DNA from 3 places in the Microbacterium sp. PI-1 genome. Region 2 is predicted to be linked to each of the others. Evidence: predicted binding sites of a transcription regulator. Region 2 holds the regulator's gene; each other region holds the start of a gene.
The links. Region 2 encodes LexA, which represses DNA repair genes until DNA is damaged. Its sites were predicted from a motif close to TCGAACANNTGTTCGA; they were not measured.
Positions count from the first base shown of each region.

Region 1: E0W80_RS18045 (HNH endonuclease signature motif containing protein) is a predicted target of LexA. The motif match lies at 1,908-1,923, and genes of this name have one in related genera.
Region 3: recA (recombinase RecA) is a predicted target of LexA. The motif match lies at 3,307-3,322, and genes of this name have one in related genera.

Region 1 covers NZ_SJYZ01000037.1:1,041-6,829, forward strand. Annotated here, with positions in the region: gene E0W80_RS18030 (aldo/keto reductase) at 1-831, shown strand, start outside; gene E0W80_RS18035 (hypothetical protein) at 923-1,120, shown strand; gene E0W80_RS18040 (hypothetical protein) at 1,160-1,810, shown strand; gene E0W80_RS18045 (HNH endonuclease signature motif containing protein) at 1,955-3,295, shown strand; gene E0W80_RS18050 (ABC transporter substrate-binding protein) at 3,575-5,104, shown strand; gene E0W80_RS18055 (ABC transporter permease) at 5,180-5,789, shown strand, end outside.
Region 2 covers NZ_SJYZ01000012.1:34,702-40,490, forward strand. Annotated here, with positions in the region: gene E0W80_RS11500 (histidinol-phosphate transaminase) at 1-992, opposite strand, end outside; gene E0W80_RS11505 (LysM peptidoglycan-binding domain-containing protein) at 1,046-1,414, opposite strand; gene lexA (transcriptional repressor LexA) at 1,701-2,387, shown strand; gene metE (5-methyltetrahydropteroyltriglutamate--homocysteine S-methyltransferase) at 2,514-4,823, opposite strand; gene E0W80_RS11520 (methylenetetrahydrofolate reductase) at 4,845-5,789, opposite strand, start outside.
Region 3 covers NZ_SJYZ01000001.1:56,049-61,837, reverse strand. Annotated here, with positions in the region: gene miaB (tRNA (N6-isopentenyl adenosine(37)-C2)-methylthiotransferase MiaB) at 1-1,148, opposite strand, end outside; gene E0W80_RS00280 (regulatory protein RecX) at 1,198-1,965, opposite strand; gene recA (recombinase RecA) at 2,061-3,110, opposite strand; gene E0W80_RS00270 (DUF3046 domain-containing protein) at 3,379-3,603, opposite strand; gene E0W80_RS00265 (helix-turn-helix transcriptional regulator) at 3,623-3,931, opposite strand; gene E0W80_RS00260 (CinA family protein) at 4,073-4,561, opposite strand; gene pgsA (CDP-diacylglycerol--glycerol-3-phosphate 3-phosphatidyltransferase) at 4,558-5,136, opposite strand; gene E0W80_RS00250 (DNA translocase FtsK) at 5,136-5,789, opposite strand, start outside.

The DNA.
Region 1 (5,789 bases), on a different contig from region 2:
GTCGAGCTGGACGCCGGCTTCTTCGACGTCGCGTACTACAACATGGGTCCGCACTCCGAGAACTCGAAGACCGACATCCTCTTCGGGCAGGCGCTGAGAGCGAGCGGCGTCGACCGCGATGACATCGTGCTGTGCGGCAAGCTCTGGCTGTGGGACTGGCCGAACCAGGGCTTCCGCGCGCAACTTGTCGAGTCCCTGGAGCGAGCGGGCCTCGACCGGTTCGACACCCTCGTCGTGGGCGACTACCTCGACGCTCCGGACCTACCGCACCTCGTCGCCGACGTGAACGAGCTGATCGCCGAGGGGCTCGTGGGTTCCTGGGGCATCAACAACTGGCGGATCGAGCACACGCGGGAGGCGCTCGCCGTCGCCGCGGAGCGGGGCAAGGCCGGCCCGGTGTTCGCGCAGCTGAAGTACGGGATCGCTCGCCGATCGATGGCGGAGGGGGACGCCTATGGTCCGTTGTTCGCCGAGGGGACTCTCGCGCTCCAGGCGTCGGACGTGTTCGAGGGCGGAATCCTCGCCACCGGACGCATGCCAGAGCGGAAGATCGGTGCCGACGTGGGAGGCATCCGGGAGCAGATCGCCGCCGTGTACCCCGAGGTCGCGCGGGTCGCGGGAGAGTTCGGGGTCACGCCGGCCGCGCTCGGCGTCGCCTTCTGCCTGTCGAACCCCGCCACCGCGAACGTGCTGTTCGGTGCCTCGCGCCTCGCGCAACTCGAGCAGAACCATGCGGCGCTCGCCCTCGCGCGAGACCACGGAGCCGAGGTGCGGACTGCGCTCGCCGACTGCTGGGTCGACCGGGAGGTGCGCGCCGACGGGGCGTGGTGAGGGGGCGGAGGTTCTGGGGGCTGGACGCTGCCGGTGTGGGAACATGAGGCGCGCCGAGATCCGCCGTGGATGTCGGGGGAGTGGAGATGAGATGAGCCCGGAGCCCACGCTGCTCATGGCCCTGGTCTTCGGCGGATTCCTCTTTCTGGTGGTCTTCTTCGTCGGCTGGTATCTGATTCTCGACAGACGCGCTCATGCGAGACGCCGGGCTGCCGAGGAGAACGGTGGCTTGACCGATGCAGTCCCCTCGAAGCCGAGGCGACCGCTGGACGAGCGGAGCTGCGAATGACGGTGCTTGGTGTGTCCGACGTGCGGGTGGGCTGAGGTGATGACGCGCAACGGGTCGCCTAGCGAAGAGGGAAGCTTCTCTCGAGTGGAGCTTCTTCGCCTCGCCCCCGACGGGCCGTTGACGACGCTCGGACGCAACATCTCGATGTGCGGTGCGGTTCTCCTCGGCGTCGTCGTTCTCGTGCTCCCGGCGCTGCAAGGGGCATCGATCGGCAGTGTGATGCTGTTCGCCGCCGCCGGACTCGCTTTGATCGCTGCCGCGGGATGGAACGCGCTTCGGTGGCGGTGGCTCGTTCGAGCCGCCGCGCGCGACGTGCAGGGTGCCGGAGCATTGGCTGGCTTCGCGTTTTCGCGGGCCGATCTCGACGTGGATGGCACCCCCGCGGATCGTGTGAGCGCCGGATGGTTGCTGGTTCACCCGGACCGCCTGACGGTGTGCATCCACGCAGGGCTGGCAAGGCCGCGCCATTCAGTCGAGAGGCAGGATTACGTTCTTCGCGACATCGTTTCGGTATCACGGCGCAACGAGACGAGCGTGTCGTATGGGCGGCTCGACATCACCGTGCGCGGAGGATTGCTCTCCTTCATCCTCACACCGACCAGCGGGTCCGGTATGCGAGGCCCGCGCGAAGCGGAGATTGAATCGGCGGCCGAATTGCTCCGGGTGAAGAGAGCCCTTCGCGACGACTGAGGATCCGGCTTCGCCGCGCACCTTCCGTGACGGGGCGGGGGTGGCTCTGGGATTGCCTGAAGGACCCCTGGGTGGTCTGCGAAATGCTGGCATTCATTCGAACAAATCTACGAAAGTCAGGCGATTCTTCGATAGAATCTGGGTATGTCGAAGTTGGCCGTGTTGCATGAGGCGATGTCCCGTCTCGATGCGGCGTGGGCTGATGCCGACGACTCGGGTGAGCTGTCACGGGAGCAGCTCATCGCGGTCAGCGCGTCGCTCGGGGTGCTCCAGCGCCGGCTGGATGCCGTGCACGTCGAGGTGGCCGCGTGCATCTCTCGCGAGTCCCGCCCCGAACTCGGTGCCGAGAGTCTCGCGAAGCAGCAGGGGTTCCGCAATCCGGCGACGTTGATCGCGGCGACTGTGGGTGTGTCACGCGGTGATGCGACCCGGCTCGTGAAGGTGGGAGAGGCCGTTGCCCCGCGTGCAGACCTCCTGGGGGCGCCGCTGCCGGCGAGATACCCGGTCGTGCGGGAGGCGCTCGGCGCGGGAACGCTGAGCGCTCAGTCGGCGGCGGTGATCATTTCATTGCTCGATCGATGTCGCGTCGCAGTGGGCCTGACGCGCGTCGCCGAGGCAGAGCGTGTGCTGGTGGAGAAAGCGTTCGGACTCGCGCTGGACGATGTGCGGAAGCTGGTGGTGCGAGCGGAGGCGTGGCTGGACCCGGATGGGGTGGAGCCGCGACTCGAGGAGCAGCGGTCCCGTCGATCCCTCACCATCCACGAGCGTGAGGGGATGGTGCATCTGAACGCGGTCCTCGATGCCGAGACGGCTGCCCCTGTCATGACCGCGATCCGCGGCTACGTGACGGCCGCGTTCGCCGCCCGGAAGGATGCGGCCGCTCCCGACGCGCCTGACGCCGACCGTCGCACCGTGCCGATGCTGCAGGCTGATGCGCTCTCTGTGTTCGCCGCCCACGTGCTCGGGTGCGAAGCGAGGGTGCCGCTGGCAGGGGCGACGATCGTGGTGAGAATGAGCCTCGATGATCTCGAGGCCGGCACCGGCTCCGCGGAGATCGACGGGGTCGAGCAGCCGATCAGTATCGGAGCCGCGCGACGGATGGCCGCCGGCGGGGGTGTGATTCCGTGCGTGCTCGGCGCCGCGAGTGAAGTGCTCGACTGGGGGCGCGAGAAGCGCCTGTTCACGCGATCGCAACGGTTGGCGCTGGTGGAGCGCGATGGGGGCTGCGCGATGTGCGGGTTGCCGCCGGAGATGACGAAGGCGCATCACATCCGGTGGTGGAGTCGTGACCGCGGGCCGACGGATCTGTCGAACGGCGTGCTGCTGTGCGAGACCTGCCACCACCGAGTGCATGACAACGGGTGGGAGATCCGTATCGATGGGGTCGGTCCGGTGGGGCGGGTGTGGTTCATCCCTCCCGCCTCGGTCGACCCTGCGCGCAGCCCGCGCCTCGGCGGTCGAGCGCGCTTCGACATCGCCGCCTGACATCGACGCCTGATGCCGCTGCCTGCGTGTGCGGCTCGGGACGTGCTGGTCTGCTCATGCCCGCGCGCTCATGCCTGCGCGCTCATGCCTGCGCGCTCGGTCAAGCCCGGTGCGCCCCCGGGCATGGTCCGGCACACCGCGGGGGAGAATCGCCCTTGCGCTCTTTTTCCACGCATGTAGACTAACCAGCACGACACATCGAAGTGACGTCGGACCCGGCTTCCGATCAGCGGCACCTCGACCCTTCTTCACCACCCCCTGCACCCGAGAGAAGGAATCATGAAACGAATGCCCCTCGCGCTCGCCGCGGCTGTCGCCGTGACGCTCGCTCTCACCAGCTGCAGCGGCGGCGCCTCGCCCTCGCCGTCCGACGGCAGCGGGGTCGACAGCCCCGACGCCCTCAATATCGGGAACTTCCTCGACGTCACGTCGTGGGATCCCTCGCTCGCCGACATCGGCTTCGACGGCCCGTATCTCTCCGCCGTCTACGACGCTCTGATCGCCCTCGACGCCGACGGCGAACCGATCCCCTCACTCGCCACCGAGTGGACCGTCGCCGACGACGACCTCAGCATCGACCTCGACATCCGCACCGACGCCGTGTTCAGCGACGGCACCCCGGTCGATGTCGACGCCGTGATCACGAGCCTCGAGTACCTCAAGGCGGGTGCGCGCTCGGGTGAGGCCTACGTCAACGTCGCCTCCTTCGAGAAGGTCGACGACGACACCGTCCGCATCGCCCTCACGCAGCGCGACGACACGATCCTCTACTTCATGGGTCTCGGACGCAGCTACGTCGCCTCCCCGGCCGCCATCGAAGCGGGCACGCTGGGCAGCGAGCCCATCGGCTCCGGCCCCTACGTCCTCGACAGCACGACGAGCGTCGCCGGTGCCGAGTACCACTTCACCAAGACCGCCGACCACTGGGACGCCGACGCGTATCCCTTCTCCGAGCTCGCGATCTTCCCGATCACCGATGCCACCGCCCGTCACAACGCCATGCTCAGCGGCCAGATCAACGTGCAGTACGGCGACGTCGCCAACCTCGAGCAGGCGAAGCAGCAGGGGTGGAACACCGCCGAACGCGTGTCCGGATGGGCGGGCCTCGTCATCACCGACCACACAGGCGTGAAGAGCGAGCCGCTCGGCAAGCTCGAGGTGCGGCAGGCGCTGAACTACGCCTTCGACGGAGCGGCGGTCCTCGCCGCGGTCGGCAGCGGAGCGGGCGTCGCCACCAACCAGGTGTTCCCCGACGGCGGCCCCATCAACGATCCGTCGCTCAACGACACCTACGCCTACAACATGGACAAGGCCAAGCAATTGCTGGCGGACGCCGGCTACCCCGACGGCTTCGAGATCTCGATGCCGATGTCGCCCATCTTCGAGATGTGGAAGCCCTCGGCCGAGCAGGCGCTCAACGAGCTCGGCGTGAAGGTCACGTGGGACAACATGCAGATGCCCGACTACCAGTTGAACGCGCCGAACTACCCGATGTTCATCTCGTTCCTCGCGATGGACGGCAATGATGTCGCCACCGTCGCCCGCCAGGTGACCAGCGTGCAGTGGTTCAACCCCGCGCCTGACTATGCGGAGAACGAGGTCATCGCTCCTCTCGTCGAGAAGGTGCAGACCGAGCGCGGCGACGCGCAGACCGACGCCGTCAAGGAGCTCAACAAGGCTCTCGTCGACCAGGCGTGGTGGTCGGTCTGGTACCAGGCGAACAACATCTACTACACGGCGCCCGGCATCCAGCTGCAGCCCGTCGTGGGCATGATGTTCCCGACGCTCCGCTACATCACCCAGGGCTGACGCCCGCCGGGGCGGCCGCGACACCGGCCGCCCCGGCAACCTTCCCCCTCCGACCCCATCCTCCGAGAGGTCCCCATGTTCCTGTTCACGGCGAAGCGGGTGCTGTCCGGCATCCTCCTGCTCGTCGCGGTCTCGATCGGCACCTTCTTCCTGGCCCATCTCGCCATCAGCGACCCGACGGCCTCGCTTCTGGGCACCACGGCGAGTCCGGCTCAGCAGGCGGCGCTCGCCGAGAAGATCGGCCTCGACCGTCCGCTCCTCGTGCAGTTCTGGGACTGGCTCTCGCACGCGGTTCTGCTCGACTTCGGCGTCTCCTGGCGCAACTTCCAGCCCGTCAGCGCACAGCTCGCGATCAAGGTCCCCGTCACCCTGTCGGTGGTGACGTTCGCGACGCTGATCACCGCGGTCGTCGGTGTCACGTTCGGGATGATCACCGGACTCCGCCCCGGCACCTGGTTCGACCGCGTGATCAAGGGCATCTCGGTCGTGCTCTTCGCTCTCCCCGGCTTCTGGGTGAGCCTCGTGCTCGTGATGTGGCTCGCGGTGCAGCTGAAGTGGTTCCCGGCCGTCGGCTACGTGCCGCCGACGCAATCCGTGGACGGATGGCTGCGCTCCATCACCCTCCCGGCGATCTCGCTCGCCCTCGGCGGCATCGTTGCCGTCGCCGAGCAGCTGCGCAACGCCG
Region 2 (5,789 bases):
ACGTCACGCACCAGCACACCACGGTCGTAAAGCTGCTGCCAGGTCGCGCGCGGGTCGGCGACTCCTCCGAACAGGACGAAGTTCGACCACGTCTCGTGCGGCGTGTAGCCGAGGGCCTCCAGGGTCGCGGTGATCCTGTCGCGCTGCTCGACGATCTCCTCGACCATGCCGAGCATCACATCGGCGTTGCGCAGCGCAGCGACGGCGGCGGCCTGTGTGAGCGCGCTGAGGTGATACGGCAGTCGGACCAGGCGGAGGGCGTCGATGAAAGCAGGATCGGCCGCGAGATAGCCCACCCGCGCGCCCGCGAACGCGAATGCCTTGCTCATGGTGCGGGAGATCGCGAGCCGAGGCCGCCCTTCGAGGAGCGTGAGCGCGGAGAGCGCGTCGTGCGGAGCGAACTCCTGGTACGCCTCGTCGACGATGACGACGCCGCGCGCAGCATCGTAGACGGCTTCGACGACATCGAGACCGAGAGGCGTCCCGGTCGGATTGTTCGGCGAGCAGAGGATGACCACATCGGGGTCAGCGGCGCGTACCTGCGCGGCCGCATCCTCGGGCGTGATCGAGTAGTCGGGCTCCCGGGTGCCGGCAATCCACCGTGCCCCCGTTCCCTGCGCGATGAGCGGATACATCGAGTACGTGGGCGCGAACCCGAAGGCGGTGCGCCCGGGTCCTCCAAACGCCTGCAGGATGTGCTGCAGCACCTCGTTGGATCCGTTGCCCGCCCAGATCTGGTCGGCGGTGAGCCCATGACCGAGGTAATCCGCGAACGCCTCGCGAAGCGTCGTGAACTCCCGGTCCGGATACCGGTTCACGTCGCGGATCGCCACCGCGATGTCGTCGAGGATGTCACTCGCGACCGCCTCCGGGATCGGATGAGTGTTCTCGTTGACATTGAGAGCGACCGGGAGAGGGGCCTGCGGGGCACCGTACGGCTTCAGCCCGCGAAGGTCGTCACGGAGTGGCAGATCGTGGAGGGAGAGCGTCACCCTTCCCATGCTAGGCCGCTGGTCGGGCGGATGACGCACATCCCGGTGAGGGCTCAGTCCACGTACTGCGCCGGGATCGCGAGCTCCTGACCGATCTGGAGCTCGCCACCACGGAGCACGTTCATCCGGCTGATCTCTCCGATGACGACACGCGGGTCGGCGTTCGGCGCGACCGAGGTGGCGATCGACCACAGGGTGTCCCCGGGCAGGACCGTCAGCGTCTCGACACTCGCGGCGGGAGCATCGGCACCGGAGGCGATGGCGCTGCCACCGCTGAGCGCCGCGAAAGCGATTCCGATGGCCAGCGGCACGGAGGCGAGAGCCAGCAGCACACCGCGACCCCGTGCCGTCAGCCGCAGTCGCGTGTGGGGGCGTGCGGGTGCCGGGAAGATCGTTACGGTGCTGACGCTGATGCTGCTCATGTCGTGCTCCTTAGCCTGTCTCGGGGCGATGGCCCGGAGGAAGTTGGCGTAGCGTTCGCATTCCCGTCTCGGCCGGGAGCCGTTAATGCGAAGCTACGTTCCGAAGATATCTTCGAGTTCGAACATCTGTCAAGTGTTCTTCGAAACCGGAAACGCGATTCGCCCGACACGCTCGAACAGATCTTCCAGATCGGACTGTTTCTCGGATACGGTTTCGATGAGAACACCACACCACGGGCCTCCGACATTCGAAGAGCGACGTCGGATCACGCACTTAAGGAGCACCATGAGCGAGTACTCAGCCCCCGAGTCGGAGGCACCGCGGACCCGCCGTCGCAAGAGCCTGAGCCCGAAGCAGATGGCGATCCTCGAGGTCATCCAGAATTCGATCGCCCACCACGGGTACCCGCCGAGCATGCGGGAGATCGGTGACGCCGTCGGCCTCAAGTCGCTCTCGAGCGTGACGCACCAGCTCGGACAGCTCGAGCTCAGCGGCTACCTGCGCCGCGACCCCGGGAAGACGCGCGCGATGGAGGTCCTGATCGATCTGCCCGGTGCGAGCGGCGAGAACCCTGCCGATGTCGCGACCCCCGTGGGCGATGCCGCGCTCGTACCCCTGGTCGGGCGCATCGCCGCGGGTGTGCCGATCACGGCGGACCAGCAGGTGGAGGAGATCTTCCCCCTGCCACGCCAGCTGGTCGGCAAGGGCGACCTGTTCATGCTCAAGGTCTCCGGCGAGTCGATGATCGACGCCGCGATCTGCGATGGCGACTGGGTGGTCGTCCGCTCCCAGAACAATGCGGAGAACGGCGAGATCGTGGCCGCGATGCTCGACGGGGAGGCCACCGTCAAGGTCCTGCGCCGTCGCGACGGGCACACCTGGCTCCTGCCCCGCAACTCGTCTTTCGAGCCGATCCTCGGTGATGAGGCCGTCGTGCTCGGCAAGGTCGTGGCCGTGCTCCGGGCGGTCTGACGCGCTCCGCTGACCGTCGAGGCCCCTTCTGACCGTCGAGGCCCCTCCCAGATACGTTTCTGAGAGGGGGCCTCGACGCTGCGGGGGGGGTGTCGACCCGGCGCGGGGGTGTCGACCCGGGGTGAGCTATGCCCGGACGCTCACGTCCTCACGCACCCGGCGCGTCGCCTCGACGATGTTGCGCAGCGAGGCGGTCGTCTCCTCGTAGCCGCGGGTCTTCAGGCCGCAGTCCGGGTTCACCCAGAGCTGACGTGTCGGGATCTCCTCCACCGCGCGACGCAGTAGCGACTCGACCTCCTCGACCGTCGGCACGCGCGGCGAATGGATGTCGTAGACGCCCGGACCGATGCCGTGGTCGAACCCGACCTCGGCGATGTCGGCGACGACCTCCATGCGACTGCGCGCCGCCTCGATCGAGGTCACGTCGGCATCGAGCGCCCGGATCGCATCGATCACGACACCGAACTCGGAGTAACAGAGGTGCGTGTGCACCTGGGTACCGGCAGCGGCACCACCGGTCGCGAGTCGGAATGAGTCGACGGACCAGCGGAGGTACGCGGGCTGGTCCGCCTTCTTCAGCGGCAGGAGTTCACGCAGCGCGGGCTCGTCGACCTGGATGATCGCGATGCCGGCAGCCTCCAGGTCGGCGATCTCATCGCGCAGCGCCAGCGCGACCTGGTTCGCGGTCTCACCGAGCGGCTGGTCGTCACGCACGAACGACCAGGCGAGGATCGTCACGGGACCCGTGAGCATGCCCTTCAGGTGCTTGCTCGTCAACGACTGCGCGTAGGCGGACCATCCCACGGTGATCGGAGCCGGTCGCGAGACGTCGCCCCAGAGGATCGACGGTCGTGTGGCCCGGGATCCGTACGACTGGACCCAGCCGTGCTCGGTCACCGCGAAGCCATCGAGGTTCTCGGCGAAGTACTGCACCATGTCGTTGCGCTCGGGCTCCCCGTGGACCAGCACATCGAGCCCGAGGTCCTCCTGCAGAGAGACGACGCTGGCCACTTCGCGACGCAGGAAGTCGTCGTAGTCCTCGGCGGGGATCTCGCCACGGGTGAACCGGGCGCGCGCACGCCGGATGTCGCCGGTCTGCGGGAAGGAGCCGATCGTCGTCAACGGCAGCACGGGCAGGCCGAGCGCCTCCTGCGCGGTCTCACGCTCCTCGTACCCGACGCGGGAGAAGTCGGCCGTGCTGAGCGCACGATCGCGGACGGCACCGTCACGAACGCCTGGTGCAGCGAGACGATCCGCCAGCGCGGCGGACGACGCGTCGAGCTCGGCGGCGATCGACGCGCGGCCGACGCTGAGCCCCCGGGCCAGCACACCGACCTGCTGGACCTTCTGGTCGGCGAACGCCAACCACGAGACCAGGCGCTCGTCGAGCCGGGACTCGTCAGTCACGTCGTGGGGCACATGCAGCAGCGACGTCGACGTCGACGCGGACACGGCCGCGCCGAGCGCACGGAGAGCCTCGAGCCGGTCGAACGCGTGCGCGAGGTCGCCGCGCCAGATGTTGTGCCCGTCGACCACCCCGCCGACGAGGGTCTTGCCCTCGAGCCCTGCAGCCGGGGCGGGCACGCCGCCGCGCACGAGGTCCACAGCGATCGCCTCGATCGGCGCGGCCGCGAGCACCGGGAAGACCTCACCGAGGTCGGCGTACGGGGCGGCGACGAGGATGGCGGGGCGTTCCGGTGCGCGTCCGAGCACGTCCAGCGCTCGGGCGACAGCATCCGACAGCTGAGCGACGGATGCAGGGAGCGACTCGCTCACGAGCGCCGGCTCGTCGAGCTGCACCCACTCGGCTCCCGCGGCGCGAAGTCGCGCGAGCAGCTCCACGTAGACCGGGAGCAGGTCATCGAGGCGCGAGAGCGGGTCGAAGCCCTGCGGGGCGTCATCCGAGGCTTTCGCCAGCGCGAGGAGGGTGACGGGGCCCACGATGACCGGTCGCGTGACCAGTCCCGCCTCGGCAGCCTCGGAGACCTGCCGGACGAGGCGGTCGCTGGAGAGCGAGAACACCGTCTCCGGGCCGATCTCCGGCACCAGGTAGTGATAGTTGGAGTCGAACCACTTGGTCATCTCGAGCGGCGCACGCTCGCCCTCCCCGCGGGCGATCGTGAAGTAGGCGGGGAGTCCCACCGTGCCATCGGCACCGCGGAGGTCCTCGAAGCGTGTCGGGATGGCCCCGACGGTCACGGCGGCATCGAGCACCTGGTCGTAGTACGAGAAGGACTCGGGGATCGCGGAGTCCTTGCGTCCAAGCCCCAACTCGGCGAGGCGCTCGCGCGTCGATGCGCGCAGCTCACGGGTGGTCCGCTCGAGCTCCTCCTCGTCGATGCGGCCCGCCCAGAACGCCTCGACGGCCTTCTTGAGCTCACGGCGACGGCCGATCCGGGGATAGCCGAGGATGGTGCCCTCGGGGAATGCGGTCATGATCTTTCCTTTCGGCGGGGTCTAGTGACGCAGGGCCGGGAGGATCCCGGCTTCTGCGAGGACGGTGAGGACGGTCTCGTGTTGGTTGAAGGCGTAGAGGTGCACGCCCGGCGCTCCCCCGGCGACGACCTCGCGAGCGAGGCGTGCGGCCCACTCGATGCCGATCTCTCGACGACCCTCCGCGGTCGGCTCGACGTCGAGCCCGATGGCGAGCTCGCTCGGCAGGTCCTCCCCCGTGAGCTCGAGCACGCGTGTGAGCCGCGCCGGTGAGGTGATCGGCATGATGCCCGGCAGGATCGGGATCGTGACCCCGGCGCTGCGAGCCCGTTCGACGAACGCCAGGTAGTCGTCAGGGTGGAAGAAGAGCTGCGTGATCGCGAAGGTCGCCCCGGCGGCCTGCTTGGCGAGCAGCGCCTCCACATCCTGCGTGCGGTGCGTGGCCCGCGGATGGCCTTTCGGGAATGCGGCGACCGCGATGTTCACCTTGCGGCGGGGATCGACCCTCGCGGCACCGGGGAGTCCGGGGACGGGTGCCTCCTCGTAGGGGGCCCGTTCGGCCTGCACGCGGTCGATCAGCTGCACGAGCTGGGCCGCACTCTCCAGATCGCCGAGGTCGTCGTCGGTCTGCCCTGCGGGCGGGTCTCCGCGCAGGGCGAGGAAGCTGAGGATGCCGGCATCGAGGAACTCGCGGATCAGCGTCGCGGCGCCCGCGTAGCTGTTGCCGACGCAGGTCAGGTGCGCGAGTGGCTCGACGTCGGTCTGCGTGCGGATGAACCGGAGCACGTCGAGGGAGCGGCCACCGGTCGATCCGCCCGCCCCGTAGGTGACCGAGAGGAAGTCGGGCCCCGAGGCGGCGAGGCGTCGGACGGTGTCGTGCAGCGCTTCCTCGCTCGACGCCGAACGCGGTGGGTAGAGCTCGAAGGAGAACGGCACGCGAGGAGTGCCTGAGGTCTCGGTCTCGGAAGA
Region 3 (5,789 bases), on a different contig from region 2:
CGGTTGTACCGCTCCTGCACGATCTCCTTGGGCACCTGGTCCTCCATCGTGGCGGCAGGAGTGCCCTCGCGGATCGAATACTGGAAGGTGAACGCGGCGGAGAATCGTGCCTGTTCGACGACGCGCAGGGTGTCTTCGAAGTCCTCGTCCGTCTCGCCCGGGAATCCGACGATGATGTCGGTGGTGATCGCCGCGTTCGGGATTCGTTCGCGGACCCGATCGAGGATTCCGAGGAAACGCTCGCTGCGGTACGAACGACGCATGGCTTTGAGGATGCGATCGCTTCCGGACTGGAGCGGCATGTGCAGCTGCGGCATCACGTTCGGCGTCTCGGCCATCGCATCGATCACGTCGTCGGTGAATGCCGCGGGGTGCGGACTGGTGAACCGGATCCGCTCGAGTCCGTCGATCTCGCCCGCCGCGCGGAGAAGCTTGCCGAACGCCTGACGATCGCCGAACTCGACCCCGTAGGAGTTCACGTTCTGCCCGAGCAGAGTGACCTCGATCGCGCCGTCATCCACGAGGAGACGGATCTCGTTCAAGATGTCGCCAGGACGACGATCCTTCTCCTTGCCGCGCAGGCTGGGGACGATGCAGAAGGTGCAGGTGTTGTTGCAGCCCACGGAGATGGATACCCAGCCGCTGTGCGCGGAGTCGCGCTTCGTCGGCAGCGTGGACGGGAAGACCTCGAGCGACTCGAGGATCTCGAGCTCGGCATCACCGTTGTGGCGTGCGCGCTCGAGGAGGCCGGGCAATGAGCCCATGTTGTGGGTTCCGAACACGACGTCGACCCACGGAGCCTTGTCGAGGACGGCCTGCTTGTCCATCTGTGCCAGACACCCGCCCACCGCGATCTGCATGCCGTGCTTGCGTCGCTTCACCGAGGCGAGGTGCCCCAGCGTGCCATACAGCTTGCCGGCGGCGTTGTCTCGCACGGCACAGGTGTTGATGATCACCACATCGGCTTCGGCGCCGTCGAGCGCACGCACATAGCCGGCGCTCTCCAACGAGCCGGAGAGCCGTTCGGAGTCATGCACGTTCATCTGACACCCGAAGGTGCGGACTTCGTAGGATCGCTGTCGCCCGTCGTCGTCGACGGCCGCCGACGACGCACTGATGATCGTCGGTTCACTGCGCGGAATAGTCATGATCAACCCATTGTACGAGCCGATTCCACGCGTGTGCCGCGTCGGGATCTCAGTCCGAGTCGACGAATCGGACGCCCGAGGTCGCCCTGCCGAACGTCGCCTCCTGCAATGCCGTCTTCGCCGCCTTCATCGCTGTCGATCCGTTGTAGCCGCGACGCGAGAGCTGCCCCATCAGACGCCGAAGCGCCGTGTCGTGGTCCAACCGGGCGAGCGAACGAGCCTTGCTCCGAGCGAACTCGAGAGCGCGTTCGTCGTCATCGTCGGGTAGCTCATCGAGCGCGACGTCGATAACCTCGCGCGGGATGCCCCGCTGGGCCAGCGCCCGGGAGAGTGCGACGCGCCCCTGCCCCTTCCGCTCTACTCCCGACGTCACCAGAACCTCGGCGAGAGCGGCATCGTCGAGGTAGCCTCTGCGTCCGAAGTCTTCGATCACCTCGTCGATCGAGGCGCTGTCGAGCTCGTGTCCCCGCAACATCTGACGCGCTTCGGAAACCGACAGCGAGCGGGATCGCAGCTTCCGTACGAGCGACTCCTCGGCCGCGGTACGGGCCTCGTCCGGATCAACCTCGTCGCCACCCGACACCTCGTTGGATGTGTCGAGCGCATGGAGACGGGGGCCGGAGCTCGCCTCGCCTGCTCGCCCGGCTCCCGGTCTCGCAGATGCTCCTCGGGCGGGATGGCGGTCACTGGGCGTGCGCGCATCGGACGTCGTACCGAGCGCGGATCCGCGAGGCGGAGTGTCCCACGTCGATCGCCACGCTCCGGCGTCGTTCGTGTGACCGGGCTCGGCTTCCGAGACGACGTCGCTTCCTGCCACAGCGCTCCGGCCGGGGTCCCCCTGAGGGCGAGCACCGCCGAAGAGAGGAATGATGGGGGCGATCCGCTCGGAATCGCCCCCACGTGTGTCATTCATCAGGCCGGACGACGCTCGGCGAGCTCGTCAGCGGCGTCAGGAGCGACGAGCTGCGCACCGATACCGAGCTTCTGCTTGATCTGCGTCTCGATCGCGAGAGCGATATCGGGGTTGTTCAGCAGGAACGTACGGGCGTTCTCCTTGCCCTGCCCGAGCTGGTCGCCGTCGTAGGTGTACCACGAGCCCGACTTCTTGACGATGGCATGCTCGACGCCGAAATCGATCAGGCTGCCTTCGCGTGAGATGCCGACGCCGTAGAGGATGTCGAACTCCGCCTGCTTGAAAGGCGGAGCCATCTTGTTCTTCACGACCTTGACCCTGGTGCGGTTACCGACAGCGTCGGTCCCGTCCTTCAACGTCTCGATACGACGGATGTCCATCCGGACGGACGCGTAGAACTTCAATGCCTTACCACCGGCCGTGGTCTCGGGCGAGCCGAAGAAGACACCGATCTTCTCGCGGAGCTGGTTGATGAAGATCATCGTGGTGTTCGTCTGGTTCAGGCCACCGGTCAGCTTGCGAAGCGCCTGCGACATGAGTCGAGCCTGCAGCCCCACATGCGAGTCACCCATCTCTCCCTCGATCTCGGCGCGCGGCACGAGCGCGGCGACGGAGTCGATGACGATCAGGTCGATCGCCCCGGATCGAACGAGCATGTCGGCGATCTCGAGCGCCTGCTCACCGGTGTCGGGCTGCGACACCAGGAGCGCGTCGATGTCGACACCGAGCTTCGCTGCGTAGTCGGGGTCGAGAGCGTGCTCCGCGTCGATGAAGGCCGCGATACCGCCGGCGCGCTGTGCGTTCGCGATCGCATGCAGCGTCAGCGTGGTCTTACCCGAGGACTCCGGTCCGTAGATCTCGACGATTCGACCACGCGGGAGTCCGCCGACGCCGAGGGCGACGTCGAGCGCGATGGAGCCGGTCGGGATGACCGCAACGGGGGCGCGCTCATCACTGCCCAGCCGCATGACCGAGCCCTTTCCGAACTGACGGTCGATCTGGGCGAGGGCGGTCTCGAGGGACTTCTCGCGGTCTGCGGGTGATGGCATGATGTGCTCCTTCTGCGCGCGTGGTGCCGCCTGTAGGCTGTCGCGGCCCTCCCGGTTGGGAGTGACTCTCCGACAAGGCGTATGGCTCTTCGGCTTGTTCTCCACCGTACGAGGGGCCACCGACATCGTCTCGGCAAACTCACGTTCGGTGGACAATCACAGCTCTGAACCACCTGTGCAGAAGACTACGCTCTCTTCGAACGAATATTCGACGACACGCCGCCGATCGCACACCGTGTGCCGTAACCCGCGGACATCTCCGACGGAATCAGTGCCCGCGCGGCTCCAGACGGCCGACACCGTGACGCCGGTTCTCCGGGACGTCCATCTCCACGCACAGTGCGAGCCAGATCTCACGGGGCGGCGTCCCGTCGGCCAACGCCTCGAGCGCCGTGCGACCACGAAGAGCCGAGAGTCCAAGATCGTTCACCAATGACGATGCTCGCGCCTGGAATTCGGTGTCGACCGCGCGCAGAAACTCGCTACGACGCATCGTCACTCCAGCACCCTGCTCAGTGCAACGAGAGCTGAGGCTCGATCGACGCCACGAGGTCGTCCGGAACGACATCCGGGAAGACCTGGATACCCTCGAGAACCGAGATGCGGTCTCCGACCTCGCGCATGATCGTCGAGATGGGCACATCGAGAGCATCGGCGACGGATGCGAGGATCTCGCTCGAGGCTTCCTTCTGCCCACGCTCAACCTCACTGAGGTAGCCGAGCGCAACCGACGCCTTGCTTGCAACCTGCCGGAGCGTGCGCCCCTTCTGCAGGCGGAAGTCCCTCAGCACATCGCCGATTTCCTGTCGTACAAGAATCATCGGAACCTCCTCCCCGTGTGATCGTTCGGGGTCTCCCCCGATAGGACAGCCAGTCTAGTACGCCTGGCCTGCACGAAATCTACCCCTGCACTCTGTGGTTTGAATGTGAGCACATCATTGATAACCCGACCGGGCCGGACACTATTCCGCGACCAGGTCGAGCAGTGCTTCGAGCGCCGCAGCCACCGTCTGCGCCCGGATCGAATCCCGGTCGCCGCGGAAGCGGAATTCTCTCGCCTGCGCTCCGTTCGGCGTCACGATACCGATGTGCACGGTACCGACGGGCTGTCCGTCCGGCGAATCCGGTCCCGCGATGCCGGTGGTGGACACGCCGACATCCGCGGGCCGATCGTCTACGCTCACCACTCGCCGCACACCCCCGGCCATCTCCAGCGCGACCTGGGGGTGCACCGGACCGCGCCGGGCGAGAAGCTCGGCGTCGACGCCGAGCACCGTCGCCTTCACGGAGGTCGCATAGGCCACGACACCGCCGAGGAGAACGGCGGAGGCTCCGGGGACGGAGACGACCTCTGCGCACAGCGCCCCGCCGGTGAGGGACTCCGCCACTCCCAGTGTCCACCCGCGTTCGTCGAGCGCCGACAGAACGGCGGCGGCGCTCGTCTCGCTCATGCCCTCTTCTGCCGCGATCCGCGCACCTGCGCCACGATGTAGTCGATCCCACTCGCCACGGTCAGCAGCAAGACGATGATCATCAGGATGAACGTCACCAGTGTCCATGCTTCGAGACCGATGAGGACGTGCAGGGGAAGCAACGCCCATCCCAGGGCCACACCCTGGAACGCCGTCTTGATCTTGCCCATCCACGCGGCCGCGACCACATGCTCGCTCGCGACCATCAGGCGATGGATGGTGATCCCCCACTCGCGCACGAGAATGATCGCGACGATCCACCAGCTGACCTCGTCGAGGATCGCGAGACCGATGAATCCCGCCCCGGTGAGGAGCTTGTCGGCGATCGGGTCCCAGAGCTTCCCGAAATCGCTGACGATGTCGTACTTGCGAGCGAGGTAGCCGTCGACCCAGTCGGTGGAGATGCCGACGATGAAGATGATCGCAGCGGCCCAGCGCAGTCCGGGCTCAGCCAGGCCGTAGGTTCCTCCGAGCAGCAGCAGGACGAAGAACACGACGGCGAGCGGGATCCGCGCGACCGTGATGGCATTGGGCAGCTGCCGCGGGATGGCCATCAGTCACGCCCCGTCAGGCCCCAGGCGTCTTCGTCGCCCTCGGCCTCCACCTCGGGAAGACCCTCGTACTGGGCCGCGATCGGATCATGGGCCGGAGGCATCGGTGGGACCGGCGGGGCGGCAGGTGCCGTCGGCGCGGCGGAGGCGGCAGGAACGTCCTCGCCGCGCAGCTTCGCCATCACCTGCGGCAGCTGCTCAGCCGTGACCAGCACGTCCCGCGCCTTCGAACCCTCCGAAGGCCCGACGATCTCGCGGGATTCCAGCAGGTCCATCAGGCGACCGGCCTTCGCGAAACCGACACGCAACTTGCGCTGGAGCATCGACGTCGACCCGAACTGCGACGAAACGATGAGCTCGGCCGCGGCGAGCAACAGCTCCAGATCGTCGCCGATGTCCTCGTCGACCTCTTTCTTCTTGGTCGGCTCCATCGCCTCCTGCACGTCGGCACGATAGTCCGGGCGCGCTTGGCGGGTGACGTGCTTGACGACGGCGTCGATCTCCTTCTCGTCGACCCACGCGCCCTGCAGTCGGAACGGCTTGGAAGAACCCATCGGCGAGAACAGCGCGTCACCCTGACCGATGAGTTTGTCGGCTCCCGGGCTGTCGAGGATGACCCGGCTGTCGGTGACGCTGGTGACCGCGAACGCGAGACG